DNA from 2 places in the Herbaspirillum sp. VT-16-41 genome. Region 1 is predicted to be linked to the other one. Evidence: predicted binding sites of a transcription regulator. Region 1 holds the regulator's gene; the other holds the start of a gene.
What was found. Region 1 encodes sigma-54, which starts transcription at its own class of promoters, with help from an activator protein. Its sites were predicted from a motif close to TGGCANGNAANCTGCTTT; they were not measured.
Positions count from the first base shown of each region.

Region 2: BTM36_RS03065 (nitrate regulatory protein) is a predicted target of sigma-54. The motif match lies at 13,935-13,952, and genes of this name have one in related genera.

Region 1 covers NZ_MUXB01000099.1:70,898-86,839, forward strand. The annotation lists gene BTM36_RS28310 (hypothetical protein) at 71-226, opposite strand; gene BTM36_RS08770 (glycosyltransferase family 39 protein) at 294-1,979, shown strand; gene uvrA (excinuclease ABC subunit UvrA) at 2,290-5,148, shown strand; gene BTM36_RS08780 (phytanoyl-CoA dioxygenase family protein) at 5,316-6,083, shown strand; gene BTM36_RS08785 (methyl-accepting chemotaxis protein) at 6,011-7,642, opposite strand; gene BTM36_RS08790 (cation:proton antiporter) at 7,805-9,796, opposite strand; gene BTM36_RS08795 (SIS domain-containing protein) at 10,144-11,172, shown strand; gene BTM36_RS08800 (HAD family hydrolase) at 11,172-11,726, shown strand; gene lptC (LPS export ABC transporter periplasmic protein LptC) at 11,723-12,331, shown strand; gene lptA (lipopolysaccharide transport periplasmic protein LptA) at 12,383-13,006, shown strand; gene lptB (LPS export ABC transporter ATP-binding protein) at 13,009-13,749, shown strand; gene BTM36_RS08820 (RNA polymerase factor sigma-54) at 13,817-15,307, shown strand; gene raiA (ribosome-associated translation inhibitor RaiA) at 15,466-15,828, shown strand; gene BTM36_RS28315 (hypothetical protein) at 15,927-15,942, opposite strand, start outside.
Region 2 covers NZ_MUXB01000022.1:62,167-78,108, forward strand. The annotation lists gene BTM36_RS03005 (aldose epimerase family protein) at 1-137, shown strand, start outside; gene BTM36_RS03010 (DUF4160 domain-containing protein) at 367-792, shown strand; gene BTM36_RS03015 (DUF2442 domain-containing protein) at 792-1,244, shown strand; gene BTM36_RS03025 ((2Fe-2S)-binding protein) at 1,507-2,118, shown strand; gene BTM36_RS03030 (xanthine dehydrogenase family protein molybdopterin-binding subunit) at 2,115-4,367, shown strand; gene BTM36_RS03035 (cytochrome c) at 4,386-5,744, shown strand; gene BTM36_RS03040 (XdhC family protein) at 5,802-6,836, opposite strand; gene BTM36_RS03045 (NAD(P)-dependent alcohol dehydrogenase) at 7,203-8,252, shown strand; gene BTM36_RS03050 (cytochrome c) at 8,440-9,888, opposite strand; gene BTM36_RS03055 (GMC family oxidoreductase) at 9,903-11,684, opposite strand; gene BTM36_RS03060 (gluconate 2-dehydrogenase subunit 3 family protein) at 11,753-12,463, opposite strand; gene BTM36_RS03065 (nitrate regulatory protein) at 12,638-13,897, opposite strand; gene BTM36_RS03070 (hypothetical protein) at 14,050-15,459, opposite strand; gene BTM36_RS03075 (DUF305 domain-containing protein) at 15,511-15,867, opposite strand.

The DNA of each region.
Region 1 (15,942 bases):
GCCGACTTCCATTACCGGAAGATTTTCGCCAGGCAATAATCCTCGCCAAGAAAAATAAAGCAAGCACGCATCAAGGGGGAGAAAACCCGATGCAGAGGATGGCGACGAGCACCAGGCACTGCGCCAAGGCGCGCCCAGGATCACGTTTGTTGCCGCTCTGCTCCCAGGTTTTCGGTTTTTGAATTTTTCGCGGGCAGCGCAGGCGGCTCGCATCCGTATTCAGCATGTTCCTATTCGATTCGGTCTCTGAACGCAAGCCAGGGCCATCTCTTTCGACGACATCGGCACCGGTCTTGGGTCAGCACGCCCTGTCCTCGCGCATGGCCTGGCTGCTGCTGGTCCTGGCCGGCGCAGCCTGGCTGCTGCCGGGCATCTTCGGCCATGGGCCGTGGAAGCAGGACGAAACCTATTCCTTCGGCATGATCCATCACATGCTGACTTCGGGTGAGTATCTGGTGCCGACCAATGCCGGCCGGCCGTTCATGGAAAAACCGCCGCTGTACTACTGGACGGCCGTGTTCCTGGCCAAGCTGCTGCATCCGCTGCTGCCGTACCACGAGGGTGCGCGCCTGGCCAGCGTGCTCTACAACCTGGTGACGCTGGTCTTCGTGGCGCGCATCGCCCAGATGGTGTGGAACCAGCGCAGCCTGATGAGCCTGCCGGTACTGGCGACGCTGGCGCTGTTCGCCGGTACCCCCGGCATGGTCAAGCATGCCCATGACATGTTCACTGACGTGGCGCTGGTTACCGGCACCACCATGGCTACCTATGGCCTGCTGGCCATCGCCCTGAACCAGGAACGCCGCACGCCATCGTGGATCGCTGCGTTCTGGTTCGGCCTGGGTGTGGGAATCACCGAGATGAGCAAGGGCCTGTTCGTACCGCTGACCTTCGCGGCCACGGCACTGGTGCTGGGCTTGCTGGTGCAGTCGTGCCGTCACCGCACTTACTGGAAGATGGTGGGTCTGGCGGTGCTGGTGTCACTGCCTTTCTTCGTGATCTGGCCGGCCCTGCTGGCGCAGCACTCGGTGCCACTGTTCATGGAATGGTTCTGGGATAACAACGTCGGCCGCTTCTTCGGCTTTTCGGTGAAGAAACTGGGCTCGGACAATGATCACACCGTGATCCTGCGGGCACTGGCCGGTTTCGCCCTGCCCGGCTCGCTACTGGCCTTGCTGGGCCTGGCCAGCGGCGACTGGCGTCAGGCCCGCAGTTCACGGGTCGCCATGCCGCTGGTCTTCGCTGCGATCAGCCTGGCCGTGCTGCAAAGCTCGGCCACGGCCCGCCAGTTGTATCTGCTGCCGGTGCTGCTGCCGCTGGCGATGCTGGGCGCGCGCGCCATCCCGCGTCTTCCGGACGCATTCAATCTGGGTTGGGACTGGCTGGCGCGTGTGGCCTTCGGCCTGATGGCCGTGGGCATCTGGGCCATCTATGTCATCTCGACCTTGCCGGTCGAACATCATCACTGGATCGGTTTCATGGGCAAGTGGCTGCCGCTGGAATATGTCACTCCGATCCAGCCGCTGGCCTTGCTGGCGGCCGGCGCCATGAGCATCCTGTGGATCGCCTCGCTGGGTCTCTTGCAGCTGGCCGGCCAATGGCGTGGCGCGTTTTCCTGGTTTGGCGGCATCACGCTGATGTGGGGCCTGGCCTTCACGCTGCTGCTGCCGTGGGCCGACTACGGGAAAAGTTATGAGTTCGTCTACGCCGACCTGAATACCCGGCTCGCGCCCGCCTGGCATGCCGACGACTGCATGGCCAGCCAGAACCTGGGCGAGTCGGAAGCACCGATGCTGTACTACTACACGGGCGTCCTGCACCAGCCCATCGACGCTACCGGAAGGACCGAATGCCGCTGGGTGATCCAGCAAACCCCTGGTGTCACCCACCGTCCCAAAGGTCACTGGACGCTGTTCTGGGAAGGGCGCCGCGATGGCGATGACGGACAGCTCTTCAAGGTCTGGCAGCGCGCCGGTTAAACATCGGTCGCTGTCCAGCGAGTCCATCGCCCTGGGAATACGAGCCGGCCACGCGCCGGCTTTTTGCTGGCCGACGCATTCTGCAGAATGCCGGCGCTGACGATTTCCTGCGTCATTTGCGCTCCATCCGGGGCGCTTTTCCTACTGCCGCGCTTTCATTTCCCGGATGTGTTCCCACATGGGTCATCTGGCGCCGCCGGCCTGCCTGCCGGCCGTTCGCAGTCCTGTTATAGTTACATGTTGTCCCACCGCTGCTCCGCGCAAGGCGTCATTCCACGCGGCGGCAGGAAACCCCTAGCTGAAGGCATCCATGGAAGAAATTCGCATTCGCGGCGCGCGCACGCACAACCTCAAGAATATCAACCTAGACCTCCCCCGCAACAAGCTCATCGTCATCACCGGGCTGTCCGGTTCGGGCAAGTCCTCGCTGGCGTTCGATACCTTGTATGCAGAGGGCCAGCGCCGCTACGTGGAGTCCCTGTCGGCCTATGCGCGCCAGTTCCTGCAACTGATGGAAAAGCCGGACGTGGACATGATCGAGGGCCTGTCTCCCGCGATCTCCATCGAGCAGAAGGCTACTTCGCACAACCCGCGCTCCACGGTCGGCACCGTCACCGAGATCCACGACTACCTGCGCCTGCTGTACGCCCGCGTCGGCACGCCCTACTGCCCCGATCACCCCGAACATCCGCTGGAGGCCCAATCGGTCTCGCAGATGGTCGATGCGGTGCTGGCACTGCCGGAAGATACCAAGCTGATGATCATGGCGCCGGTGGTGGCCAACCGCAAGGGCGAGCATGCCGACCTGTTCGAGGAGATGCAGGCCCAGGGCTTCGTGCGCTTTCGCATCCAGAGCGGCACCGGCACGGCCAAGGTCTACGAGGTCGATGACCTGCCGAAGTTGAAGAAGACCGAGAAGCACACCATCGATGTCGTCATCGACCGCGTCAAGGTCAAGGCTGAAATCAAGCAGCGCCTGGCCGAAAGCTTCGAGACCGCGCTGCGTCTGGCCGACGGCCGCGCCATCGCGCTCGAAATGGATGGCGGCAAGGAACACCTGTACTCCAACAAGTTCGCCTGCCCCATCTGCGGCTATTCGCTGCAGGAGCTGGAGCCGCGGCTGTTCTCCTTCAACAACCCGATGGGGGCCTGCCCGGAATGCGATGGCCTGGGCCACATCGAATTCTTCGATCCCAAGCGCATCGTCGCCTTCCCCAACCTGTCTCTGGCTTCGGGCGCGATCAAGGGCTGGGACCGTCGCAACCAGTTCTATTTCCAGATGCTCACCAGCATCGCGGCCTTCTACGACTTCGACCTCGACGTTCCCTTCGAGCAGCTCGACGACAAGGCCCAGCAGGTGGTGCTGTACGGTTCCGGCCGCCAGGCCATCCCCTTCGCCTACGTCAACGAGCGCGGCCGTACCGTGGTCAAGGAGCACACTTTCGAAGGCGTGGTCAACAACCTGCAGCGCCGCTACCGCGAGACCGATTCGATGGCGGTCAAGGAAGAGCTGGCCAAGTTCATCAACGAGAAGCAATGCCCTTCCTGCCACGGCGCGCGCCTGCGGGTGGAAGCACGCTACGTGAAGGTGGGCAGCGGCAAGCAGCAACGCGCCATCTATGAGGTGGCCGCCACGCCCCTGCGAGAGACCCTGTCCTTCTTCGAGACCCTGAAGCTGACCGGCGCCAAGAAGGAAATCGCCGACCGCATCATCAAGGAAATCGTCTCGCGCCTGACCTTCCTCAACAACGTCGGGCTGGACTACCTGTCCCTGGAGCGCAGCGCCGATACGCTTTCCGGCGGCGAAGCCCAGCGCATCCGCCTGGCCTCGCAGATCGGCTCGGGCCTGACCGGCGTGATGTATGTGCTGGACGAACCCTCCATCGGCCTGCACCAGCGCGACAACGACCGTCTCATCGATACCCTGCGCCACCTGCGCGACATCGGCAACACCGTGCTGGTGGTGGAACACGATGAAGACGCCATCCGCACCGCCGACTACATCGTCGACATGGGCATCGGCGCGGGCGTGCACGGCGGTGACGTGATCGCCCATGGCTCGCTGCCGGAGATCCTGAAGAACAAGAAGTCGCTGACCGCCAAGTATCTCAACGGCTCGCTGGAAATCTCGGTCCCCAAGAAGCGTACGCCCTGCGACGAGTCGCGCATGCTGACTATCACCGGCGCCTCCGGCAACAACCTCAAGAACGTTGACCTGGAGTTGCCGGTAGGCCTGCTGACCTGCGTGACCGGCGTCTCCGGTTCGGGCAAGTCGACCCTGGTCAATGACACGCTCTACCTGTCGGCAGCGCGGCACCTGTATGGCTCGCAGACCGAGCCGGCGGAGCACGAAGCCATCGGCGGCCTGGAGCATTTCGACAAGGTGATCGCGGTGGACCAGGCTCCCATCGGCCGTACCCCACGCTCCAACCCGGCCACCTACACGGGCCTGTTCACGCCGATCCGCGACCTGTTCGCCACGGTGCCGATGGCCAAGGAACGTGGTTACAGTGCCGGTCGTTTCTCCTTCAACGTCAAGGGCGGGCGCTGCGAAGCGTGCCAGGGCGATGGCGTGATCAAGGTGGAAATGCACTTCCTGCCGGACGTGTACGTGCCTTGCGACGTCTGCCATGGCAAGCGCTACAACCGCGAAACACTGGAAGTGCAATACAAGGGCAAGAACATCACCGAGATCCTCGACATGACGGTGGAAGATGCCCATGAGTTCTTCAAGCCGGTACCGCTGATCGCCCGCAAGCTGCAGACGCTGCTGGACGTGGGCCTGGGCTACATCAAGCTGGGCCAGAGCGCGACCACCCTCTCGGGTGGCGAGGCGCAACGCGTGAAGCTGTCGCTGGAACTGTCCAAGCGCGATACCGGCCGCACGCTCTACATCCTGGATGAGCCGACCACCGGCCTGCACTTCCATGACATCGACCTGCTGCTCAAGGTGATCCACCGCCTGCGCGACCAGGGCAATACGGTGACCATCATCGAGCACAACCTGGACGTCATCAAGACTGCCGACTGGATCATCGATCTGGGGCCCGAAGGGGGCGCGGGCGGCGGCAAGATCGTCGCGGCCGGCACGCCGGAGGACGTAGCGAAGAACCCGGCCAGCGTCACCGGCAAGTATCTGGCACCCTTGCTGAAGAAGAAAGCGAAGTAAAAAAGAAGTGCGGACTTGCGCGCGCGCAAACGATACAGAATCCGGTCGCATCTGTATCTTGCGCGCCGCCCGCCTTGGCATACAGTCATGCTCTTGGCCGCCATCCGGCGCACAATGAAGGCAGGCATTCCCGCAGGCATGCCGCCGTGCAACCCCGAAAGACCCACATGTCGAACCCGCTGTCACCCGCCCAGATCGCCTTTTTCCGCGAGCAAGGCTATCTGCTGTTGAAGGGCATGGTCCCTGCCGATCTGCGCGAGCGCATGCTCGCCGTCACCCGCGATCACCTGCAACGCGCGGTCGCCCCGCTCGAATATGAAGCCGAGGTCGGTTATGAAGGCGCCCCGGCCTCGCTGGACGCCGAAGGTGGCCGCACGGCGCGGCGCCTGCGCGCAGCCTGGCAGCGCGACCCCGTCTACCGCGAATGGGCCGGGCACAAGCAACTGGTGGCCATGCTGCATCAACTGTTCGAAGAACCGGTCTGCCTGACCCTGGCCCATCACAACTGCGTGATGACCAAGCATCCGGCTTTCGGGACCGCCACCGGCTGGCACCGCGACATCCGCTACTGGTCCTTCCCGCGCAACGAGCTGATTTCGGTGTGGCTGGCGCTGGGCGCTGAGACGCCTGAAAACGGCGCGCTCAAGTTCATTCCCGGCTCGCACAGGTTGACGCTGCAAGCCGAGCAGATGGATGAACTGGATTTCCTGCGCCCGGAAGTGCCGGCCAACCAGGCGCTGTTTGCGCAAGGCATTGCGCTGTCACTGGAGCCGGGCGACGTGGTGCTGTTCCACAGCGGCCTGTTCCACGCGGCTGGCCGCAACGACAGCGACCAGGTCAAGTGTTCGGCCGTGTTCGCCTATCACGGCAAGAGCAATCCCCCCCTGCCTGGCACCCGCTCGGCGGCCTCCGAGGATGTGACGCTGGACGACTGAACCGCCAGCACGGTGCTGCCGCCAACACGGAATACGCTGACCGCTTCCGACAGGCGCGCCGCCTGCTCCTGCATGGCCTGAGCGGCTGCAGCGGCCTGCTCCACCAGCGCGGCATTCTGCTGGGTGGTCTCATCCATCTGCGTGATGGCGCGGTTGACTTCTTCGATGCCCTGGCTCTGTTCCTGCCCGGCTGCACTAATCTCGCTGACCACTTCGCTGACGCGCTGCACGCTCTTGACGACCTCGTCGATGGTGGCACCGGCCTGGGCCACCAGCGTGCTGCCGCTGCCTACCCGGGTGACAGAATCATCGATGAGCACCTTGATTTCCTTGGCCGCCGCCGCCGAGCGCTGGGCCAGCGAACGCACTTCCGACGCCACGACCGCGAAGCCGCGTCCCTGCTCGCCGGCACGGGCCGCTTCCACTGCGGCATTCAAGGCCAGGATGTTGGTCTGGAAGGCGATGCCGTCGATCACGCTGATGATGTCCACGATCTTGCTGGAGGACTGGTTGATGGAACTCATGGTATCGACCACCTGACGCACCACTTCGCCCCCTCGTACCGCCACTTCGGAAGCCGAATGCGCCAGTTGCCGCGCCTGCTGCGCATTGTCCGCGTTGGTGCGCACGGTCGAGGTCAGCTCTTCCATGGCCGAGGCGGTCTCTTCCAAGGCACCGGCCTGCTGTTCTGTACGAGAGGAAAGATCCAGGTTGCCATGAGCGATTTCGCTGGAAGCCGTGGCGATGGTATCGGTACTCAGGCGGACCTGGCCGACGATACCCTGCAGGTTGTCGTTCATCTGCTTGAGCGCCTGCATCAGCTGGCCGGTCTCGTCCTGGCTGTGCACCTCGATACGCTGGGTCAGATCACCCGCGGCCACGGCTTGCGCCAGCGCGACGGCATGTCGCAGCGGTGCCGAGATGGCTTTCACCAGCAACACCCCCATCAGGAGCGCCACTGCCAGGCCGGCGGCCATGGCCACGCTCATCACGACGAGCAGGGTCTGGTAGCGCTGCTGCGCCTGTTCATACAGGTCGCGGCCGACATTGCGCTGCAGGTCCATCAATTGCCCCAGGGTGGCATGCACATCGGCATAGAGCTTGAGCATGAGGCCACCGTAGACTTCGATGGCGCCCTGGAAGTCGCGATTGTGCAGCGCCTCGACCGCGGGCTTGATGCCATCGGTGATGAATTTCTGGCGTTGCGGCAGCAGTTTGTCCAGCAGCGCCTTTTCTTCGGTGGTCAGCACGGTTTCCTGATACTGCTTGACGACGGCATCGTTGGCCTTGAGGGCCTTTTCCAGCTTGTCCATGTTGGTGTCGATATCGCCGGAGTCGCCCACGATGGAGGTGGAAATGCCGTTGCGCGCAGCATCCAGCGCTGCTGACATGCGTTCGAGCTGGGACAGCGCCACCAGCCTGTCCTCGTAGAGCGAGCGCATCTGCGCATTGGTCGAGCGCAGGCTGACCAGACCGAGAACGCCCGATGCCACCAGCAGCAGGGCCAGAAAACCAATGACGAAGATCAGGCGAGCCCTGATCGTGAGTGTGCTGAACATGTTCCTCCCGGACTTGCTATTGTTTTTTCAACAAGGGACTCGTTGTGCGAAGCCCTTGTCCTGACACGGTCGACGCAGGCGAATAAGCCGCGCCGCTACCATCCAGCAACACTAGCATTTCCCGTACCAGGGGAACAAGACCTCATTGTGCGGGGTTGGTCCTCATTTGCTGAGGAGGCGTTTTTCGGCGCGCAGGATGCTCTCCGAACTGCCGCGCAAGACCACGATGTCACCGGCCATGAGCACCGCCTGATCAGGCGCATCGAGACGCTGCTTGCCACGGCGCAGCATGGCGACCTCGGCGCCGCAATACGTGGGCAGGTCGATCTCGGCGAGGGTGTGACCAACTGCACTGGCGCCCCCGATCAGGGTGACCGACTGCAGGCGCACATTCATGCCCACGCCATCGGCCTCGGCGTCGGACATGCCATGGAAATAGCCGCGCAGCGAGGCATAGCGCTCATCGCGCGCATCCTGCACGCGGTGCACCACGCGGCGCAATGGTACGCCCAGCATCACCAGCGCATGCGAGGCCAGCATCAGGCTGCCTTCCAGCGCTTCGGGCACAACCTCGGTAGCCCCGGCGGCGAGCAGTTTTTCGAGGTCGGCGTCGTCATGGCTGCGCACGATCACGGGCAGCTCCGGCTCCAGTTCGGCGGCGTGATGCAAGACCTTCAGCGCCGAGGGCGTACTGGCATAGGTGACCACCAGGGCGGCGGCCCGGTGGATGCCGGCGGCCACCAGGCTTTCGCGCCGGGCGGCATCGCCGTAGGAGACATTGGCGCCCCCATTGCGGGCATCCTGCACCAGTTCCGGGTCCATCTCCAGCGCGTGGTAGGCGATCCCCTCCTCTTCCAGCAGGCGCGCCAGGCTCTGACCGCTGCGGCCGAAACCGGCGATGATGACGTGCTTCTGCACGCCCATGGTGCGGGTGGCCAGTTGCGTGAGGGCCAGGGATTGCAGCATCCACTCGTTGGCAGAGAATCGCATGACGATGGCGTCGGACTTGGCCAGGATCAAAGGCGTAGCCAGCATCGACAGCACCATCGCTGCCAGGATCACCTGGATCAGCAAGGGATCGACCAGCTTGAGTCCGCCGGCCTGGCTCAGCAGCACGAAGCCGAATTCCCCGGCCTGCGCCAGGCCCAGGCCAACCCGCAGCGCCACGCCGGTGGACGATCCGAACAGTCTCGCCAGCCCGGCAATGAGGGCAAACTTGAGCAGCACCGGCCCGGTCAGGAGGAGCAGCACCAGGAACCAGTGATCGACCACCGTGCGCACATTGAGCAGCATTCCGATGGTGATGAAGAACAGGCCCAGCAGGACATCGCGGAAGGACTTGATATCTTCTTCCACCTGGTGCTTGAACTCGGTCTCGGAAATGAGCATGCCGGCGATGAAGGCGCCCAGGGCCAGGGACAAGCCGGCCTTTTCGGTGATCCAGGCCGCGCCCAGGGTGATCAGCAGCAGGTTCAGCATGAACAGTTCCTGAGAGCGCCGCTTGACCACGATGCGGAACCAGCCACGCATGAGCTTGCTGCCGAAGAACAGCAGCAGCGCCAGCACCACCATCGCCTTGCCCACGGCCCAACCCAGCGTGACCATGATGTTGCCGGAATTGTTGGCCAGCGCCGGCACCACGATCAACAGTGGCACCAGGGCCAGATCCTGGAACAGCAGCACGCCCATGATGCGGCGGCCATGCTCGGTTTCCAGTTCCAGCCGTTCGGTGAGCAGCTTGGAGACGATGGCGGTGGATGACATGGTCAGGGCGCCGCCGAGCGCGAAGGCCGCCTGCCAGCTCACGTTGATGAACTGCGGCAGCACCATGGCCGAGCCCCAGGCCATCACCATGGTGGCAGCGATGGTGGTGGCCACCTGCGCCACGCCCAGCCCGAAGACGATATGGCGCATGGCCGACAGCTTGGCCAGAGAAAACTCCAGGCCGATGGAAAACATCAGGAACACCACCCCGAACTCGGCCAGGGCGTGGGTGGTTTCATTGTCTTCGGCGAAGGCCAGCCCGTGCGGGCCGATGATGATGCCCACCACCAGATAGCCCAGCATGGGCGGCAACTGCATCATGCGGAAGGCGACCACGCCCAGCACCGCCGCAGCCAGAAGGAAGAGTGTCAGTTCCAGTCCGGAAAACATGGCTTGTTTGGTTTCTTATGACAATGCAATGCAGTGAATATGAGCAATTTGACAACGCACCAGAGCAAGGCAGCGCGGGAGGGTGTTTACCGCAGCTCACCGCGGCGGGTGGCGGAGGCGGGCCGCAACGGTGCATGCTAGTTGGCGTAGCCGGGCTCCTGGTTGATGCCGGTCTGATGCCGGCGCGCCCTGCGCCCCGCCTTCTTCAGTGCTGCCGGAACCGGCAGTGATTCCCCCCTGGCGAGCATGTTGCAGTGCGTCGCAATCCTGCACCTTATATCAAGCTCAACAGCATTCCCTTACATCTGGCAAGTTTTTTGCTTTGCTAATTCGTTTATACTTCGGTTATGAGTGTAACCGATGACAAAACCACATCTGCATCTTTTTCCGCCGAGGCTGCCCGCCGTGCCGTCGAGCTGGCGCGCCAGACCCTGCAGATCGAAGCCGATGCCATCCTGGCGCTGAAGAGCCGCCTGCGCGACGATAGCGCCGAGCCCTTGGCACAAGCCGTGCAGGCCGTGCTGCAATGCCAGGGCCGCACCGTGGTGTCGGGCATCGGCAAATCAGGCCACATCGGCCGCAAGATCGCCGCCACGCTCGCCTCCACTGGCAGCCCCTCGCTGTTCATGCATCCGGCCGAAGCATCCCATGGCGACCTGGGCATGGTGACCCCCAAGGACGTCTTCATCGCCATTTCCAACTCTGGCGAAACCGCCGAGCTGCTGGCGATCGTCCCCATCATCAAGCGCATGGGCGCCGTGATCATCGCCATGACCGGCCATGACGATTCCAGCCTGGCCCGGATGGCGGCGGTGCACCTCAACGTCGGAGTGGCCAAGGAAGCCTGCACCCTGAACCTGGCGCCCACCGCCAGCACCACGGCCACGCTTGCCATGGGCGATGCGCTGGCGGTGTCGCTGCTGGACGCCCGCGGCTTCCTCGAAGAAGATTTCGCGCGCTCCCACCCCGGTGGCGCACTGGGCCGCCGCCTGCTGACCCACGTGCGTGACGTGATGCGCAGTGGCGAGGCCATCCCGGCGGTGCGTCCGGATGTCTCGCTGTCGGCCGCGCTGATGGAAATCACGCGCAAGGGCATGGCCATGACGGCCGTGGTGGATGAGCAGTTCCGGCCGATCGGCGTATTCACTGACGGCGACCTGCGCCGCCTGCTGGAGCGGGGCCAGGATTTCACCAGCTTCAGCATCGCCGAAGTGATGCACGCCCAGCCGCAAAGCATCAACCAGGATCGGCTGGCGGTGGACGCCGTGCAGCTGATGGAACAATTCCGTATCAACCAGTTGCTGGTCACCGATGCCGAGGGCGTCCTCACGGGCGCGCTGCACATCCATGACCTGACCCGCGCCAAGGTAATCTGATGACCGCGTCCGCCTTCACCAGCTCCCTGCCGCCGGACGCCCTCGCCAAGGCAGCCGGCGTTCGCCTGATGATCTTCGATGTCGATGGCGTCCTGACCGACGGCGGCCTGTTCTACGGCGAAGAGGGTGAGGCCTTCAAGCGCTTCAACGCCCTCGATGGCCACGGCATCAAGATGATGCAACAGTTCGGCACGGCCGCCGCCATCATTACCGCACGCCAGTCGCCCTATGTACTGCGGCGGGCGCGCGACCTCGGCATCGCCCACGTGTTCCAGGGCGTACACGACAAACGCCAGGCCTTCGAACAACTGCTGCAGCACACCCAGCTCACGGCGGCCGCATGTGGCTACCTGGGCGACGACATCATCGACCTGCCGGTCCTGACCCGCGTCGCCTTCAAGGCGTGCGTGGCCAACGGTCACCGCGAGGTCAAGGCGCGCTGCGATTACGTGACCCAGGCCACTGGCGGCAACGGCGCGGTGCGCGAAGTCTGCGACCTGGTCCTGGCCGCGCAGGGCAACTACGAGGCGGCGCTGGCGCCGTACCTGGCATGAGCGGGCGCAGCGGAGAACGCGCCGCCGAGCGCATCCGGCTGGCAGTGATCGTGGTGATCCTGATCGGCGCAGCCCTGGGCAGCTTCTGGGTGCTGCAGGCCCTGCGTGCCTCCAGCGACCAGCACGCAGTGCAGCGCCCGCGTGGCAAACCCGATTACTACCTGGAAAACTTCAGCTACGTGAAACTCGGTCCCACGGGACTTCCGCGCTATGACGTTTCCGGGACCAAGATGGTCCACTTCCCGCTGGACGACTCCTTCGAAATTACCAAGCCCGTGGTGCACAGCCTGGACAAGGACAAGCCTCCGATGGAACTGTATTCCGACACTGCGCGCGTGACCGACGACCAGACCCAGATCCACATGTATGGCAATGCCAACGCCATCCGTGGCGCCGCCAACGGCCGTGCGCCGATGCATCTGGTCTCGGAATACCTGCTGCTGCTACCCGATGACGAGATCGTCAAGACCGACAAACCGGTTGCAATGACGATGGGCACCACCAGATTGAATGGAGTGGGCATGCTGGCCAACAACGCCACCCAGGTTGTGCAGTTGTTCGGCAATGTGCGCGGTTATTACGAGCCCACGCCGAAGAAACGCTAACCCGGTTGTCTCCACGATAAAAACGCCAAGAACCGATCAGACAGGAAATCCATGAAACGCTCACTCTTACTGCCGATGCTGATGCTGGCTGCCGTGTGCGGCGTGGCCCACGCCGAAAAGGCGGACTCCACCAAGCCCACCAACATCGAGGCGGACCAGATGGTCTACGACGACGTGCGCCAGGTGAAGACCTTCACCGGCAACGTCGTCATGACCCGCGGCACCCTGATCATCAAGGCAGGCCGCGTGGTGCTCACGACCGACCAGTACGGCTATGAAAATGCGGTGCTGTACGCGGCCCCTGGTGCACTGGCGAACTTCCGCCAGAAGCGCGATGGCGGCCCCAACCTGTGGATCGAGGGCCAGGCCGAACGCATCGAGTATTCCGAGCAGACCGAAATCTCCAAGTTGTTCCAGCGGGCGCACATTCAGCGCATGGATGGCAACCGCATCACTGACGAAGTCAATGGCGAATTCATCTCTTATGACAGCCGCGCCGAGTTCTACTCCGTCAACAACACCGCCAGCGGCGAAAGCAAGCCGGGGGCAGGACGCATCACTGCCGTGATCCAGCCCAAGAACCCACCGCCGGCGGATGCCACCCAGCCTTCCACGCCCGCCCAGCCCGCTACGCCGGCACCGGCCCAGCGCCGTCAGAACGGAAAGGACCAGTAACGATGGCAAGCTCACTGGTCGTTCGCGGCCTGAAGAAAAGCTACGGTGCGCGCCAGGTGGTGCGTGACGTCTCCATGGAAGTGCGCAGTGGCGAAGTGGTCGGCCTGCTTGGCCCCAACGGTGCCGGCAAGACCACCTCGTTCTACATGATCGTCGGCCTGGTCCCCTCGGACGGTGGCGAAATCGATCTGGACGGTTCGCCCATCTCGCGCCTGCCGATCCACAAGCGCGCCACGCTGGGGCTGTCCTACCTGCCGCAGGAAGCCTCGGTGTTCCGCAAGCTGACGGTGGAAGACAACATCCGCGCCGTGCTGGAGCTGCGCCAGGAAGACGGCAAGCCGCTCTCGCGCGATGAAATCGAGGGCCGCCTGAACAACCTGCTGCATGAACTGCAGATCGAAAAGCTGCGCGAGAGCCAGGCACTGTCGCTCTCCGGTGGCGAACGCCGCCGCGTGGAAATCGCCCGCGCACTGGCCACCGATCCGCGCTTCGTGCTGCTGGACGAACCGTTTGCCGGTATCGACCCGATTGCAGTGATCGAAATCCAGCGCATCGTGCGCTTCCTCAAGGAACGCGGCATCGGCGTGCTCATCACCGACCACAACGTGCGGGAAACCCTGGGTATCTGCGACCGCGCCTACATCATCAACCAGGGCACGGTGCTGGCCAGCGGTAACCCGGAAGAGATCATCGCCAACGAATCGGTGCGCCGCGTATACCTAGGCGAACACTTCCGCATGTAGCACCCGCCGTCCATCGGCCACACAACGGTATTGCAACCAGCGGGCCACGCCGCTCCCAGAAAGACAGATGAAACAGTCGCTCCAGTTACGTACCTCGCAGCACCTCGCATTGACGCCGCAACTGCAGCAGTCGATCAGGCTGTTGCAACTGTCGACGCTGGAACTGCACCAGGAACTGGAACAGATCCTGTCCGACAATCCCCTGCTCGAACGCCTGGACGACGCTCTCGACAATTCGGTGCGCCTGTTGGCCGATGGCGCGGTCTCTTCCGCGCCCTCCACCGGAGTGGCCGAGCCCGCTGGCGACAGCGGCAACGAAGCAGCCCCCTCCGCTACTGATGGCGAAGCCAGTTTCGACTATCAAGACAACAGCCCCGAGAGCGGTGTCAGTGGCGAATCCGACTGGAGCTTCGACGACGTGGCGCGCAGTGGCAAATCGCCCGACGACGACGATGCCCGCCCGCAACTGGAAGCGCATGAGCTGACCCTGCGCGAACACCTGCTGGAACAGATCCGGGTCACCGCCCGCACGCACCGCGACCGTGCGCTGCTGGAACTGCTCACCGATGCGCTGGACGAAAGCGGTTACCTGGAGGAACCGCTGGAAGACATCCTGGCGCGCCTGCCGGAAGAGCTGGGCGTTGATCTGGAAGAACTGTCGATCTCGCTGAAGCTGCTGCAGAGCCTGGACCCGGCCGGAGTGGGTGCGCGCAGTGCCGGTGAATGTCTGGCACTGCAGATCCGCCGCCTGCCCAAGGTGCCCTTCGTCACCCGCAAGCTGGCCTTGAGGATTGTCGAGGATTACCTGCCGCTGTTCGCACAGCGCGATTTCAACAAGATCAAGAAGGCTCTCGATTGCGATGACGAGGACCTGCGCGAAGCACAGGCGGTGATCCGTCAGTGCCGTCCGCATCCGGGTGCCGAATTCGCGCGCGATGCTTCGGACTACGTGGTGCCAGACGTGATTGTCAAACAGACAAAGAACGGCTGGCAGGTCATGCTCAACCATGAGGTCATGCCCAAGCTGCGCGTCAATGCAATGTATGCGAGTGCGCTCAAGCAGGCCAAGGGCGAAGGATCGCTGTCGTCGCAGTTGCAGGAAGCCAAGTGGCTCATCAAGAACATGCGGCAACGTTTCGATACAATTTTGCGAGTCGCGCAGGCTATTGTCGAACGTCAAAGAAACTTCTTTTCACATGGCGCAGTGGCCATGCGGCCCCTTGTGCTGCGTGAAATTGCTGATACACTGGGTCTACACGAGAGCACAATCTCTCGTGTGACAACTCAAAAATACATGCTCACGCCGCACGGCATGTTCGAGTTGAAGTACTTCTTCGGTAGCCACGTCGCGACTGAAACCGGAGGCGAAGCCTCCTCCACCGCGATACGGGCGCTGATCAAACAGTTGATAGGAGCCGAAAACCCGCAGACCCCATTATCCGATAGCAAGATTGCGGATATGCTGGCAGAACAAGGCATGGTGGTCGCGCGACGCACAGTCGCCAAATACCGCGAAGTGTTGAAGATTCCGCCAGTCAATCTCCGCAAGTCCCTCTGAGCTTTCCTCAGTTTTTCTGTAGCAGTACCGTTGCTGTGTTCAGGCAAGCATCCCTACCTGGTGCCCATGCCATCCGACACGAAGACCGTGCCCGTGGTACAGCAGCTGTAGACGATGCATCGCACGAACCTCCAGTGACCTCACGATAGGAGTCTTGTATGAATCTGACCATCAGTGGACACCACCTCGAACTGACCCCCGCCATCCGGGAATACGTGCAAAGCAAGCTGGCCCGTATCAAGCGCCATTTCGACAACGTGATCGACGTCAGCGTGATCCTGAGCGTAGATAAACTCACAGAAAAGGAAAAGCGCCAAAAAGCGGAAATCAACGTCCACATCAAGGGGAAGGATCTACATGCGGAAAGCATTGCGCACGACCTCTATGCCGCCATCGATGCCCTGATCGACAAGCTCGACCGCCAGGTCATCAAGCACAAGGACCGCTTGCAGGAGCATCACTCCATGGCCAAGCGTCTGCCCGACGATACCCCCGCTGATGCAGTGGCTGGCGCGGCATAAGACAAGGATCCAGGACCATTCCTGCCGGCGGGTGCGCAACGACAGCGTGACGCATAAGGTGGGAATCTCATGAGGAAGGGGCGCGCAAGCGCCCTTTTTCATTTTGCGGCGCCG
Region 2 (15,942 bases), on a different contig from region 1:
CCATCCATGACGGCTTCTGCCTGGAAGCGCAGTCCTACCCGGACCAGGTCAACACGCCCCTGAGTGAAGCGGTGATCCTCCGACCGGGCCAGGTCTATCGCCAGACCACGGTATATCGCCTGGGCGTGCGCGACTGAATGATTGAAATTTTTGAATAAAGCAGTCCTACATCCGCGTTACTGCTGACTTGCCCTTCCTCTCTCTTTAGCCTCCTCCGATCGCGGTGCCGCTGAACGTGGCATCGCGTCCGCTCCCCCGTACGCATCCATTTGTTGTTTTGGTGCTTCAGTAACTCATCTGGGTGAACCTGTTTGCGTCCATGACTTGCGTTGGGGCTTACAATCCAATAACCTAACGGTTAGGTTTATGAGAATCTGCAGCTACAAGGGTCTGGTGGTTTCAGTCTTCACCCGTGACGAGCACTGCCCGCCGCATGTCCATGTGGGTCAGGGGCGTTGGGACGCGCGTTACCAGTTCAGTTTCTGGCATCACGGCGTGGCCTTGTGGGATGTGAGGCCCATGTGGTCTGCCCCCGGCATCGCGCTGCTGGAGGAGTTGAGGCAGGTGATCGAACAGCCGGACCATCTGCGGCGAGCGCGCCAGCGATGGTGGCAGAGCCGGGCTTCGGTCTGCCTCGATCACCAGCAGTGGGACCCGCGTCGGGAAGAAGTCGTCAGTCCCAGCGTTTTCCGGCGGCATGCCGTCGATATTGTGTGGGCGCGTTACGCACCTGAACGTGACAGCACCTTGATTCAACTCGCGGGGCAAGCCAGTCCCCTGGAGATACAGTAATGACCATCATCAAAGCGAAGAAACGCGATAATCCGCCCGTCACCGAAGAGCTGCTCGCACAGGCCCTGGCCCGCGGCAGCAAACGCGCTGGCGCCGCCCTGCAGGCTACGGAGGTGGAGTATCTTCCCGCCTTCGCAGCCATCGCCATCGGTTTTGCCGACAAGACTGCCGTCCTGCTGCCCATCGACAACTACCCCGAGCTGGCCGAACTCAGTGCCGCCGAACTGGGGCGCATCGAACTGGGGTACGCCGGCAGTGCCCTGTGTCTGGAAGAGCGCGACCTGCATGTCTCCATCGCCGGGCTGGTGGCCGCCAGCCCGGCCTTGATGAAACTGGCGTCGACGGTGGTCGCAACGCGCAACGGCAGCCGCAGTAGCGAGGCCAAGGTCCTGGCCGTGCGAGAAAATGGCAAGAAGGGCGGCCGGCCCCGCAAGCTGCCGCAGGACGTCTAGCCCCCTGCTGGCAATATCCTGGTTCAACGGGGCCTCCCACCACCGCCACCACCGCTACCACCGCATATCCGTCCGCTCTGCGACGGAATTCATTAGTTCGTCTAATATCCCCATTAAGTCCAGGTCAGCTAATCGCCGCCCGCGTGATACATCATCATGCGGGAGCCAAGCTGCATCTACGGGCTCGCCTTGCTGCGTCCGTTTGCTCCCCCAGGGCTGCGTCCCGCCCTGATTTGCGTTCTCAACCCCGATGGCAGGAACCATGGAACTCCAGATAAACGACAAGACTTACCAGATCACTTCCGACGCCGAGACACCCCTGCTCTGGGTGATCCGCGACGAACTGGGCATGACCGGTACCAAATACGGCTGCGGCCTGGCCCAGTGCGGGGCCTGCTCGGTCCTGGTCGATGGCGAGGTGCTGCGCTCCTGCGTCATGCCGGTGGGCGCCATGGCCGGCCGCAAGGTCAGCACCATCGAGGCGGTGAGCGCCGATCCGGTAGGCAAGCAGGTGGTCGACGCCTGGGTCAAGCACCAGGTCCCGCAATGCGGCTACTGCCAGTCCGGCCAGGTGATGGCCGCAACCGCGCTGTTGAAGCAGGTCGCCCAGCCCAGCGACGAGCAGATCGCTGCCGCCATGGTCAACCTGTGCCGCTGCGGCACCTACAACGCCATCAAGGCCGCCATGCACGACATCTCCGGTAGCAAGGGCGCTCCTGCAGCAGCCGCATCGACGCTGCCGGCAGCCCCCGCCGGGCCGGCCGGGGTCAACCAGACCGCCGTCGCTGCCGCTGCCGTGGCGGGTATCGGCGCCGTGGCCGCCATCCAGTGGAGCCGCACGCAGAAAGCCAAGGCCGGAAAGGAGCAGGCATGAACCCCTCGCACGATCTTCCCGCCCAGGACCTGCCAGCCGATGGCGAGCCGGTCAATGTCTCGCGCCGCCACTTTCTCCTGACCTCCGCCAGCACCGCTGCCGGCTCTCTGGTGCTGGGCTTTGCGCTACCGGCCGGCAACGCCCGGGCTCAGGGCAGCGCGGCACCCGCCGCCGCCGGTACGCGGGTGCCGGCCTTCCTTGAGATCCGCCCCGACAACAGCATCCACCTGCAAAGCCCCTTCGTCGAAGGCGGCCAGGGCATCTTCACCGCCATGGCCCAGATCGTGGGCGAGGAACTCGACGCCGATCCAGCCGGCTTCGTCGTGCACAACGCCCCCGCCAACGACCAGTACAAGGTCATGGACATCGGTATTCGCATCACCGGCGGCAGCATGTCGGTGCGTACCAGCTATCCCACCATGCGCCGCGTGGGCGCGCTGGCGCGCCATTTGCTGATGCAGGCGGCCGCCACGCAATGGAAGGTGCCGCTGGAGAGCCTGTCCACCGAGCCAGGCCGCGTGGTGCATGCCGCCAGCGGCCGCTCGCTGAGCTATGGTGAACTTGCTCCCAAGGCGCTGGACCTGCCCAATCCGCCGCTGGACACCATCAAGCTCAAGCAGGACAGCCAGTTCCGCTGGATCGGCAAGCCCCTGGCGCGCCTGGACGTGCTGGACAAGTCCACCGGTCGCGCCCTCTATGGCATCGATACCCAGGTGGAGAACATGCTCCAGGCCGCCGTACAGCACGCGCCGCGCCTGGGCCTGGAAGTGGGAGGCATCCGCAACGAGGCCGAGGTGCGCAAGATGAATGGCGTGCATTCGGTACACCGCCTGCCCGGTGCGGTGGCCGTGGTGGCCGAGCGCTGGTGGAACGCCAAGCGCGCCGTCGAAGCCCTGCAGGTGGACTGGAGCGACCCTGGCCCGGCGCCGGACCGCCGCTATGTGCCGGCGGACTTTTCCACCGAACAGTTCGCTGCGCAACTGGCCAGCTCCACCGCTGCCGTCGATGAGGCCGAGAACGAAGGCGATGTGAACAAGGCCATCGCCGGTGCCAAGACCGTGTTGCAGGCCAGCTACCGCAGCCAGTACCTGAATCACGCGCAGCTGGAGCCGCCTTCGGCCACCGCCCGTTTCAATCCCGATGGCACGCTTGAAATGTGGATCCCCAACCAGGCGCCCGAGATGTTCCTGGGCGCCATCGCCAAGCAGACCGGCTTGCCGCCGGAAAAGATCCAGATCCACTCGCCGCTGCTGGGTGGCTTCTTCGGCCGCCATTTCCTCTACGAGAGCGCCATGGTATTCCCGCAGGCGATCCAGCTGGCCAAGGCCGTGGGTCGTCCGGTCAAGGTGATCTGGAGCCGCGAGGAAGAATTCGCCCGCGACACCATGCGGCCCATGGCAGTCGTGCAGTTCCGCGCCGGTCTGGATGAAAAGGGCTTCCCCATCGCCATCGAAGCCATCAGCGCCACCGAAGGTCCCGCCGAATCGATTGCCAACAAGCGCAACAAGATCGATCCAACCGCCCTCGAAGGCCTGGCCGGCAAGTCCTACCAGTTCGCCCACAAGCGCATCGGCCAGCGTTTCGTCAAGAACCCGCCAGTATTGGGCTACTGGCGTTCGGTGGGCAACTCGATGAATGACTTCTTCTACGAAGCCTTCCTCGACGAGATCGCCGACAAGGGCGGCCAGGACCCCTATGAAATGCGCCTGCGCCTGCTGCAGGGCAACGAGCGCCTGACCACGCTGCTGCGGGCGGCGGTCGATCTGTCCGGCGGCTGGAAGCGCGGCCCCTTCACCGCGCCCGACGGCACCCGTCGCGCCCGTGGCGTGGCCATGGCCAAGGCCTTCGGCACCGAGACTGCGGCCATCGCCGAAGTCTCCATCGAGAACGGCCAGGTCCGCGTACACGACATCTGGGAAGCCATCGACCCCGGCCGCATCGTCAACCCGGCCATCGTCGAAGCCCAGGTCAACAGCGCCGTTTCACTGGGCCTGTCGCAGGTCTTGCTGGAAGAAGTGGTCTACAAGGAAGGGGCCAGGGTGGCGCGCAACTACGACCTCTATCCCATCCTGCCGCCCCAACGCATGGCCCGCGTGCATGTGAAAGTCATCGAGAGCGGCGCCAAGATGGGCGGCATCGGCGAGCCCCCATTGCCGGCCGTGCCACCCGCGGTGGCCAATGCGGTCGCACACCTGACCGGCCAGCGCATCCGCAGCATGCCGCTGTCCCATTACACCTTCAAGGCCTGATGGCGGACTGACGCATCCATGACCACTCCAAAAACCGGGAAGCTGCGCATCTTCCTGCTGATCCTTGTCGCGCTCATCATCGGCGCCGCCTGGGTCGCCCTGCGCACGCCGGCCTCGCCCTTCGAAGGCAGCGCACCGCCCCCGGCGCCTTCGGCCGAACTGCTCCAGCGCGGTGAATACGTGGCGCGCCTGGCCGATTGCGTGGCCTGTCACAGCACGCCCAACAGCAAGCCCTTCGCCGGTGGCCTGGAGATGGCCACCCCGCTGGGCGCCATCTACGCCACCAACATCACGCCGGATCGCGCCAGCGGCATCGGCGAATACAGTCTGGCCGACTTCGACCGCGCCCTGCGACATGGCGTGGCCCGTGACGGCCACCGGCTCTACCCGGCCATGCCCTATCCTTCCTACGCCAAGATGGCCGATGAAGATGTCAGCGCGCTCTATGCCTGGTTCATGCATGGCGTCAAACCGGTGGTGCAGGCCAACCGCGAGAGCGATATCCCCTGGCCGCTGGACATGCGGTGGCCGCTGGCGTTCTGGAACCTGGCCTTCACCCGTCCGCAACCGTATCAGCCCCAGCCAGGCAAGGATGCCCTCTGGAACCGTGGCGCCTATATCGTCCAGGGTGCCGGCCACTGCGGCAGTTGCCACACCCCGCGTGGTGTCGCCATGAACGAAAAGGGACTGGATGATGGCCAGCCGCTCTATCTGTCTGGTGCGCTGCTCGATGGCTGGTATGCGCCCAGTCTGCGTGGCGACGTCAATATCGGCATCGGCCGCTGGAGCGAAGAGGAAGTGGTGCAATTCCTCAAGACCGGCCGCAACCAGCACGCCGTGGTCTTCGGCTCCATGGCCGACGCCTTCAACAACTCCACCCAGTTCATGAGTGATGACGACCTGAAGGCCGTCGCGCATTACCTGAAATCCTTGCCGGGCGACCCCGGTCGCGATGGCACCCCCTGGAAGTACGACGCCAGTACCACCGCCGCCCTGACACCGCAACGCCTGGAGGGGAGCGGGGCGCGCACCTTCATGGCCAAGTGCGCTGCCTGCCATGCGGTCGACGGGCGCGGCAGGGCGCCCTGGATTCCTCCGCTGGCTGGCGCCGTGTCATCGCTGGCCAGGGAAGATGCCTCGGCCATCAATGTCACGCTCAATGGCTCGGCGCGGGTGGTGGCCGACGGCGTGCCCGATGCCTATCGCATGCCGCCGTTCCGCAGCCAGTTGTCGGACGCTGAAATCGCCGACGTACTGAGCTTCATCCGCACTTCCTGGGGCAACCATGGTGGCGCCGTCAAGGTGGACGATGTCAGCAAACTGCGCGAACGGACCAATCCGGCCAGCAGCAATCCCATCGTCCTGCAGATGCGCTGAAGCGCTTTTCGAGGAAGTCGTACCGGAACCGCCGCCTGCACAGGCGGCGGTTTTTTTTCAGGTCGGGGAGGGGGACGATTCAGCCGTCACACGTGCCTGCTTCATGGCCGCCACCGACATGGCCGCAGGCACGGCCACGCCATTCTTCACGGCCAGCACTTCAGCCATGACGCTGACCGCGATCTCGGAAGGCGTCTTGCTGCCGATATAAAGACCGATAGGGCCACGTAGGCGCGCCAGGCTTTCTTCGGTCTGGCCGAAGTGGGTCATCATGCGATCCTTGCGGGCGGCACTGTTGCGGCGTGAGCCGATGGCACCCACATAGAAGGCCGGACTGGCCACCGCTTCCATCAACGCCAGGTCGTCCAGCTTGGGATCGTGCGTCAGGGCGATCACGCAACTGCGCTGATCGGGGCGGAAGGCCTGCACGGCGTCGTCAGGCATGTCGGTGACGATGCGCACCCCCGGTACTGCCCAGCCGCCCAGGTATTCCGAACGCGGATCGCACAGCGTCACCGAAAAACCGTTGAAGAGCGCCATCGTCGCCAGGTATTCGGCCAGCATGCCGGCGCCGATCAGGAGCATGCGATAGTCCGGCCCCATCGTATGGCGCAGGGTCTGGCCATCGAACACCAGGTCGGCCGGCGACGGGCTGACGTCCATGCGGCTCTGGCCGGTAACGCAGTCGACGCTGCGGCAGACCAGTTGCCCGCTTTCCAGCGCCAGTACCAGTTCCTGCAAGGGCGCGGCCGGTGGATCGAATTCCAGCAGCAGCTCCAGCGTGCCGCCGCAGGGCAGGCCGAAGCGATGCGCCTCGTCGGCGTCGATGCCATAGCGCACCAGCTGCGGGGCCTCGGGGCGGCCCCAGGCAGTGGGGGCGTTCTTGATGTATTGGAACAGCAGGTCATCCTCGATACAGCCACCCGACACCGAACCGATGAGCCGGCCGTCGTCACGGATCGCCAGTTGGGAGCCCACCGGGCGGGGCGACGAGCCCCAGGTGGAGACAACAGTGGCCAGCAGTGCCCTACGGCCGGCCTGGCGCCACTCATGCAGGGCGCGCAATACCTTCAGATCAGTGGTGTCGTTCATGATGCGTTAGAAATACGGTGATGGGGCAAATCTGCCACGACATCGTGGCCGGAACTAATTGCGCTGGCCAATAGACCAAGCAAGCCCCGGGCCAGCGAATCCCGGCCCACATGATGAGGCAGAATCGGCCAGCCTGCTTGCTTTCCCTCCGGAAAGCGGCTTCCTGCGACGAGCGATGATGCACTGCTCATCCTTCATCCGGTCGTGCCAGCTGTCCTGCGGAGAGGTGGAATTTCAGGCAATAATCGTAGCGGAATAGGTCTGTCTTCCCCCCCCCCGCCACGTCACAATGCCCTGTTCCGGGACAGGTTCCCCCGCCTGTCTGCACGTCCGTTTTCAATTCCCGTCTGACTCAAGGAGATTCCCATGCAAGTACATGCCTACGGCGCCCACGCAGCCGACAAACCGCTGGAACCCCTGCAGATCAACCGCCGCGCCACCGGTGCGCATGATGTGCAGATCGACATCGCCTACTGCGGCATCTGCCACTCCGACCTGCACCAGGTCCGTTCCGAATGGGCCGGCACCCAATACCCCTGCGTTCCCGGCCACGAGATCGTCGGCCGCGTCGCCGCCGTGGGCGACCACGTCAGCAAGTTCAAGGTCGGCGACCTGGTCGGCGTAGGCTGTATGGTCGACAGCTGCCAGACCTGCCCCGACTGCGAAGAAGGCCTGGAAAACTATTGCGACAACATGGTCGGTACCTACAACGGCAAGACCGACGACGCTCCCGGCTGGACCATGGGCGGCTATTCGCAGCAGATCGTGGTGCATGAGCGCTATGTATTGAACATCCGCCATCCGGAAGCCGACCTGGCCGCCGTGGCGCCGCTGCTGTGCGCCGGCATCACCACCTATTCGCCGCTGCGCCACTGGGGCGCCGGCCCTGGCAAGAAGGTCGGCGTGGTCGGCATCGGCGGCCTCGGCCACATGGGCATCAAGATCGCCCATGCCATGGGGGCGCACGTAGTGGCCTTCACCACTTCCGACTCCAAGCGCGCCGACGCCAAGGCCTTGGGCGCCGATGAAGTGGTGGTCTCGCGCAATGCCGACGAAATGGCTGCACATGCCGCCAGCTTCGACTTCATTCTCAACACCGTCGCCGCCCCGCACGACCTGGATGCCTTCCTTGGCCTGTTGAAGCGCGAAGGCACGATGACCCTGGTTGGCGCTCCGGCCACGCCGCATCCCTCGCCCAATGTCTTCAATCTGATCATGAAGCGCCGCTCCCTGGCCGGCTCGCTCATCGGCGGCATCCCTGAAACCCAGGAAATGCTGGACTTCTGCGCCCAGCACGGCATCGTCGCCGACATCGAGCTCATCCGCGCCGAGGACATCAACACCGCCTATGAGCGCATGCTCAAGGGCGACATCAAGTATCGCTTCGTGATCGACAACGCCAGCATGGCGGCCTGATCCCCTTGCCAACCTCTGTGGAACGGTCCTGAGCGCAGGATCGTTCCACTTGTCTATCGCTCCCCGGCGTCATGCGGGAAAGATCACCCGTGCGAGCTTGCGCGCTTGATCATGGCAAGTTCGCCTTATCCGCAGCTGTTTGGTGAGTACCTTGGCCGGTGTAGTGCCAGGCCATTTGCTCCCGCCCTCACGGCGCCCGATCCTCCACCGGCTTCGCCGTCTTCCTGATCTTCGCCACATCGGCCGCCGACACCGTCGCGCCGCGATTGCCCCAGGCGGTCTGGATATACGAGGTCACTTCCGCCACCTGCTGGTCATTGAGCAACTGCGCGTAGGGCGCCATCACCAGTCCGCCCTTGACCGAATCAGTCGCCGGCTGGCGTCCGCCCTGCAGGATGATGCGGATGGCCGAGGTGGCATCGCCCGTCTGCAGCACCGGATTGCCCGCCAGGGCCGGGAAGGCCTTGCCGTAACCCGTGCCGTTGCTGCGGTGGCAGGCGGCACAGCGATCCAGGTAGAGCGCCGCACCCGGCGTCTGCGGCCGGCCCTCGTAGGCGGCCGTGGCGCTCACCTCGTCATAGCGATAGGGCGCCGCATCGTTGCGCGGCGACAGACTCAACAGGTAGCGCGAGATGGCATTGAGATCGGCCTCGCTCAGGTATTGCATGGAATGCTCGACCACGTCATTCATGGCCCCGAAGGAGGCTGTGAACTGGTTGCGTCCGGTGCGCAGGAACTCCACCAGATCGGCCTGGCTCCAGCCAGCGATGCCGCCACCATGCTCGTTGCGCAGCGACGGCACGCTCCAGCCATCCACCACCTGGCCACCGGAGAGGTAGAGACGGCTGCTGTCGTCACGCAGCGATTTTTCCTGCAGCGTGGTCGAGCGCGGCGTATGGCAGCTGCCGCAATGTCCCAGTCCCTCCACCAGATAGGCACCCCGTGCCAGTTCCTGGTCGCCGCCGGCCGGTGCTGCATAAGGCGTCGGCGTCGGCGCGAACAGCTTGCGCCAGATCGCCAGCGGCCAGCGCATCGACAGCGGCCACGGGATGTCATTGGCGCGATTGGCCTGGGCAGACGGCGGCACGGCCTTGGTGAAGTAGGCATAGAGCGCCTGCATGTCCTCCTCGCTCAGCCGCGAATAGGACGGGTAGGGCATGGCTGGGTAGACCGTATAGCCAGCCCGGGTGACGCCGGTACGCATCAGACGCGCAAAGTCCTCGTAGCTCCAGTCGCCGATGCCGTGTTCCTTGTCCGGCGTGATGTTGGTCGAATAGATCGCGCCCAGCGGGGACGCCAGCGCAAGACCGCCGGCAAAGGGTGCGCCACCCTTGCTGGTATGGCAGGCCACGCAATCGCCGGCCCGCGCCAGGTAGGCACCCCGCAGCAGCAACTGGCCGTCCGCACTGGGGCTGCCCTTGGCGGCAATGCGTTGCGACAGCGCGGCATCGGCCGGCGGTACCGCGAAGGGCTGCAAGGGCACCGTTTCGCGATTCAACAGCCGCCCGCCCATCGGCGGCTTGGGCGGCGCCGCAACGGTCAGCGAATCATCGGCATACGCCAGGTTGTAAGCGGCTGCCGCGGCCAGCATGGCCGCGCCCAGTGCCAGGGAGGAGGTCAGGATCAGTCGTTTCATCATCACTCCCGTGCTCACGCGCTGACCAGCGGACGCGGGTCCTTGAGGTATTGCTCGCGGATGGCGCGGGCCGACCAGTAGGTCAATGCCACCGCCGCCCCGGTCGGGTTGTAGCCGATGCCCTGGGCGAACACGCCTGAGCCCACCGCAAACACGTTGTGTACGTCCCAGCTCTGCAGGTAGCGGTTCACCACGCTGGTGGAGGGGTCATTGCCCATGGCCACGCCTCCGGCCCAGTGCGTGGTCTGGTAGCTGCGCAGGTCCGGCGCCGCGCCGAAATCCTTGACCGTGACCTTGATCTCGCGCGCCTTCAGTTCATGCGCGATCTTGACCGCCTGATCAGTGACATAGCGGCTCATGCGGATGTCGTTGTCCTTCCAGTCGAAGGTGAAACGCAGCAGCGGCTGGCCGAAGGCGTCCTTGTAGTTCGGATCGAGATCGACATAGACGTCCCGATACACCATGTTGGCGCCATGCACGTCGAAGGACATGGTGTTCAGATAGCTGTCCTTGACCGCCTGCTTCCAGGCGCGCCCCCACTTGGGTGTGCCGGGCGGCACGGCAATCCCCGAGATTGGCTTGGCCCCGGCCGGATTGCTCCAGATCGGGGAACCGCCCACGAAGCCCAGCGGCCCGTGGTCCATGTGGTCGCCATTGAAGTCATCCACCGCCACCCCGTTGCCACCGGCACCGATGAAGCCATTGATGTTCTTGCCCGGCGCGAAGAAGGCATTGATGGTGGACATCATCTGGAAGGCGATATTGCGGCCCACCACACCGGTATTGGAAACCGGGTCATACGGCTTGCCGATGCCCGAGAGCAGGAACAGCCGCGCATTGTTGTAGGCGAAGGTACTGGCCACGACGATATTGGCTGGCTGGAACACGGTGTCGCCGTTGGCATCGATGTAGGTCACGCCGGTGGCCTTCTTGCGGGTGCTGTCGAGTTCGATGCGCAACACATTGCACTGGCTGCGCAGCTCGAACAGCTTGCTCTGGCGCAGTGCCGGCATGATGTTGACGTTGGGCGAGGCTTTCGAATAGTTGTAGCAGGCATAGCCCGAGCAATAGCCGCAGAAGGTGCAGGGCCCCATCTGGCAACCGTACTGGTTCACATAGGGTGCCGAGGCATTGGCCGAGGGCAGCGTAAAGGGATGGAAGCCCGCCTGCTGCGCCGCCTTGCGAAACAGCGCCGCCTGGTATTGCTCCTTCTGCGCCGGCAGCGGGAAGGCGTCGGAGCGGTCGGCCTCGAAGGGGTTGCCACCATTGTCCACTACGCGACCCTTGACCCGATAGGCGGTGCCGGAAGTCCCCATCATCTTTTCGGCGAAGTCGAAATACGGTTCCAGTTCTTCGTAGCTCACCCCCCAGTCCTGCAGGTTCATATCCTTGGGGATGAAGTTCTTGCCGTAGCGTTCTTCGTAATGGCTGCGCATGCGCAGTTCTTCCGGCAGGATGCGCCAGTGGCAGCCCGACCAGTGCAGGCCAGCACCGCCCACACCTTCACCCGGCTTGAACATGGCGATCTGGCGATAGGGGATGGCGCTGTCGCCCATCTTGCGGCGGAAGGTGAAGGAGGATTTGTTGAGGTTCTGGAACAGCTTGAAGCGCTGCTGGTAGTCCAGCTCATTGATGGTCTTGGGATAGGCGCCATCGGGATAGGTGTCGCGATAGACACCACGTTCCAGCGCCACCACGCTTTGACCGGCCTCGGTCATTTCCTTGGCCATGATGGCCCCGGTCCAGCCGAAGCCGACGATGACGACGTCGACTGCTTTCATGTTCTTGTTGGCCATGTGCTTGTGCTTCCTGGGGAAGGGGAAGAGGAAAGAAGTAAAGGGCAGGGGCAGGGACGCCCGGGTCATCAGCCGCGCGAGACCGGCGGCAGCGGATAGGTGCGGCCGTATTGGTCCACCCAGTCGTAGTAGTCGGCGCGGGCACCGGGGAAGCCGATCATCTTCCATGCGGCCATGCCCTTGTTGCCGCCATCGACGGGGTCGCAGAAATAGCCTTCGTGCACGTTCTGCAGCAACTGGTTGAACAAGGCCGCGGGGGGAATGCTGGCCATCTTCACATTGCCCTTCTCGAACTCGCCCATCATCTTTTCGCGCTGCTGCTGGTTCAGCCCGACGTAGCCCTGGCCGTACTGCTGCTTGATGGCGGCGTCGAACTCGGCCAGGCCCTTCTTGTACAGTTCACGCGGCGGGTAGGGCAGCTGGTAACCGAACTCGGCCGGCGCATCCGGCGTGAAGGGCCCCTGCATGTACCACAGCTGTCCCTGGCCGTAGGGCGTGTTCATCTGGGCATCGATGAATTCGGGCACACCTGCCTCCAGCGCACCCGGGCCGTTTTCATCGGCCGGGATGAGCACCTCGGCCAGGGCACTGAGCAGGGCGAATTCATCCTGGTTGAAGAAGCTGGGTTTGTAGGGCGTGTTGTCGCCGGGCTTGGCCGACTGGCCCTGGGCAGCCACGGTGAGGCTGCCGGTGGTCACCGCCAGCGCGGCAGCCGGCGCGGCAGTCAGGGCGCCGCGCAGGAAGTGGCGGCGATTGGCGGAGATGCTTATTTTTTTCATGGCGCGTTTCCGTGTGGGAAATCGGGGCCGCAGCAAGGCAGATGCCTTCCGTACGGATGAGCCATGATGCGCGCTTGCGCAGCGTGAAGGGATCAGTGAATCTGAGGTTTTGGTGTCGGAAACGTCTGACATCGCGACGCTGTACCAGCACCGCGATGTCCGCATGTCCGCTGCTCAGGCGTCCGGCAGGATCTCGGTCAGCGAGAGGATGGCCTGGGCCACTTCGGCGATACGGCGGTTCTGGTTCATCGCATGCTTGCGCAGCAGGCGATAGGCGTTTTCTTCGTTGAGGCCCTGCTTCATCATCAGCACGCCCTTGGCGCGTTCGATGAGCTTGCGTTCTTCCAGGCTCTCGCGCACGGTGGCCAGTTCCTGGGTCAGGTTCTGCAGCCGTTCGGATTGCGCCCGCAGCAGGTCGACGATGGATTGTGTCAGGTGCGGCCCGACCCCGGCATCCATGGGGCCGCCGCTCAGGTGCCCGCCATCCAGGCTGGAGGAGAAGGTCGCCAGCGGGGCCAGCGGATCGAGCGCCTCTTCCTGGCTGAACCACTGGCCCTGATCGTCCAGCTCCTTCTGCAGTTCGATGATCTTGGCGCGGCATTGCGCCTGCACGTATTGCGCCAGGTGAATCTCGACCTGATGCAGGCCATCGATGCGGGTGGAGCAGCACTGGTACCAGGCATCGGCCATATCGGAATCCAGCGGCCGCTCGTGCGAGGTCAGCAGCTTGCGGCGCAGTCGCTCGAGCTCCGCCAGCGGCAGCGTCGCCTGCATCGCCGTCCACTCATTGCGGAAACCCTCGGCGAAGGACTCGAAACGGCGCAGAGCCTGCTCCTGCATCTCGATCTGATATTCGATGCTCTGTTCCTGCTCGCGCGTGATCTTGCCCATGGCAAAGGCCGCGGCGCCGCCGGCGCGTTCGCGGCCGGCGAATTCCTTGCCCTGCATCAGGTTGAACAGCGCCACCAGCAGGCGTGAGATCTGCGGATCGACTGCCACGTCGGCGGCCTCGAATACCAGCGCCAGCAGCGCCCCGACCAGCGTCTTGAAACGTTCGTAGCTGGCAGCCGGCGAGCAGGCCAGGGCCGCCACGTCGGCGCGCAGGCGCGGCAGGCCGTCCAGGGCGTGCAAGGCGAAGGCGATGCGGGTGTAGAGGCGGGCACCGTTGGAAAGTGCGTTGTCATGTTCGGTCGCCTCCAGCCAGGAGGCAAATTCCTGCTGCGCCACCTCGCTGGCGGCCACGCGCTCGCGCCACACCAGGGCATCACGCTCACCGCGCGAGCCCAGGTAGATATTGGAAATGCCACGTTCCTGCTGCAGGCAGTGGATCAGTTTGCCCACCGTCAGCACCAGCTGGCAGGTGCGGGCGAGGCGTTGCAGTTCTTCCACTTCGCAGCGGCGGGCAGTGATCAGGTAGTTGAGGACGTTGCTCATGGGCGCAGGAAAGGGAGGGAGCGGGCAGCTGCCAGGGCAAGCAATATTCATGCAATGCCCGGCGCTGCCGCGATTGTAAAGGATCGCTCCCCTGCCTGAAACCCCGGGGCGGGCCGACGACCTTGCACCCCGGTCCGCCCCGCCGTACCCGACTACATGTCGCTGACCAGCACGGCACGGCTGGCGTCAGCCGGTGCCGCGCCTTCCATCACGATCAGTTTCAGCGGGCCGGATTGGGACGATTGCGCGCCCGGTTCGGCCAGGCGGCGCGCCGGACCGATGGCCGTGCCGTTGGACATGCCCTTGGCATCGGTCACGAAGCTGGCCACCGGCGCACTCTGACCACTCAGGTAGACGTTGTAGTTGGTCTGCGGCTTGAGCTTGAAGAGCGACACCTCCAGGGCATCGACCACGCCCAGGTTGCGCGACACCACGAAGCCCTTGGCTTCCGGCGTCGTCACGGGTTTCAGGCGGATATTGAGCGGTTCGGCATTGGCCAGCGGCGCCAGGTTCTGCTTGCCATCACCCTCGCCGACCACGTTGGAAAGGAAGATCAGGGCCTGCGGCGCCTGGCCACCGGCGACGTGGGCGATCACCTTGTTCTGCGCCGGATCGATCACTTCCATGCCGTCACCGTTTTCCAGGCCCACATAGACCCGGCTGCTGTCGTCGGAACTCCAGATACCATGCGGCAGCGCGCCGGTCGGGATGGTCGCCAGCAACTGCGCCTGGGCATCGGTGCTGTAGACCTTGACCACGTTCTCGCCACCCACCGTGACATAGGCCAGCACCTGGCCGTTGACCGTGGCAAAGGCCAGGTGATTGGTGATGAAGCCGGTATCGATGACGCCGGTCACCTTCAGGGTGCGGGTGTCGATGCGGGTCACCTTGCCCACGTCCTTGTGGGTCATCCACAGTTCCTTGTGGTCGGGCGTGAATTGCAGGAAGGGCGAGAAGGGGCTCACCACGTCGATCTTCTTGATCACCGTATGCGACTTCACGTCGATCACATCCACCTGCGGCGTAAAGCTCGATACCGAGAAGGCCAGCTTGTTGTCCGGCAGGAATTGCACCATGCCGGGACCGACGGCGGTCTGGATGCGGCGGGTTTCCTTGAAGGTCTGCGGGTCGATGACGGAGATGTAGTCCTCGCCGCGCACCACCACCCAGACTTCCTTGCCGTCAGCGGTAAAGAAGCCTTCGTGCGGGGAGCGGCCGACATAGGTCACTCCCTTGACGGCATTGGTGGCGGTATCGATGAAGGTGACCGAGTTGGACCCGTTGGAGATCACCACCAGGGTCTTGTGGTCCGGCGAGAAGCCCATGCCGTGTACGTTGATCTGGCCGCGATACAGGGGCGAGAGCACGTCCGGACGCGGATTGCCCAGGCGGATCTGGCCTACCAGCGTATTGTCGGCCGGGTTGAAGACCGACACCGTATTGCTGTTCTGGTCGGCGGTGTACACCCGGTCATGGGCGGTGGGCAGGGCCATGGCCGAGCAGGACAGCAAGGACAGCAGCGAGATGGTGAGGGTGGAAAGTGCGAGTCTGGATGATTTCATGGCGTTGGCGCGGTGGTTGGAAAAGCGGGGGGAGGCACAGTGATGGCGGGCTCAGGGCGCGCTGGAGGGGTAGCCGTGGCGCTTGAGCCAGGCCTGCATCACCTGGATCTCGTTCTGCTGTTCGGCCACGATGCCCAGTGCCAGATTGCGTATCTCCGGGTCCTGGCTGTACAACAGCACGGCACGCGCCATGTCGACTGCACCCTGGTGATGGGGCAGCATCATGCTCACGAAATCGTGGTCAGGTTGACCGTTCATGGGCGCGTGCTGCATGCCGTAGTCCATTACGGCCATGGCATCGTCATTCAGTGTGGAAAAGGGTTTGGCGCTGCTGGCCACGAAGACGGGGGGCGCTGCCGTAGTGGCCGGCGTCGCGCCGCCATGGGCCATGCCATGCATGGCACCCATGTCGTGCATGGCCCCCATGTCATGGGCCGGTGCGGTGGCCGCGAACGCAGCCAGGGAACATGCCAGCGAAGCCGC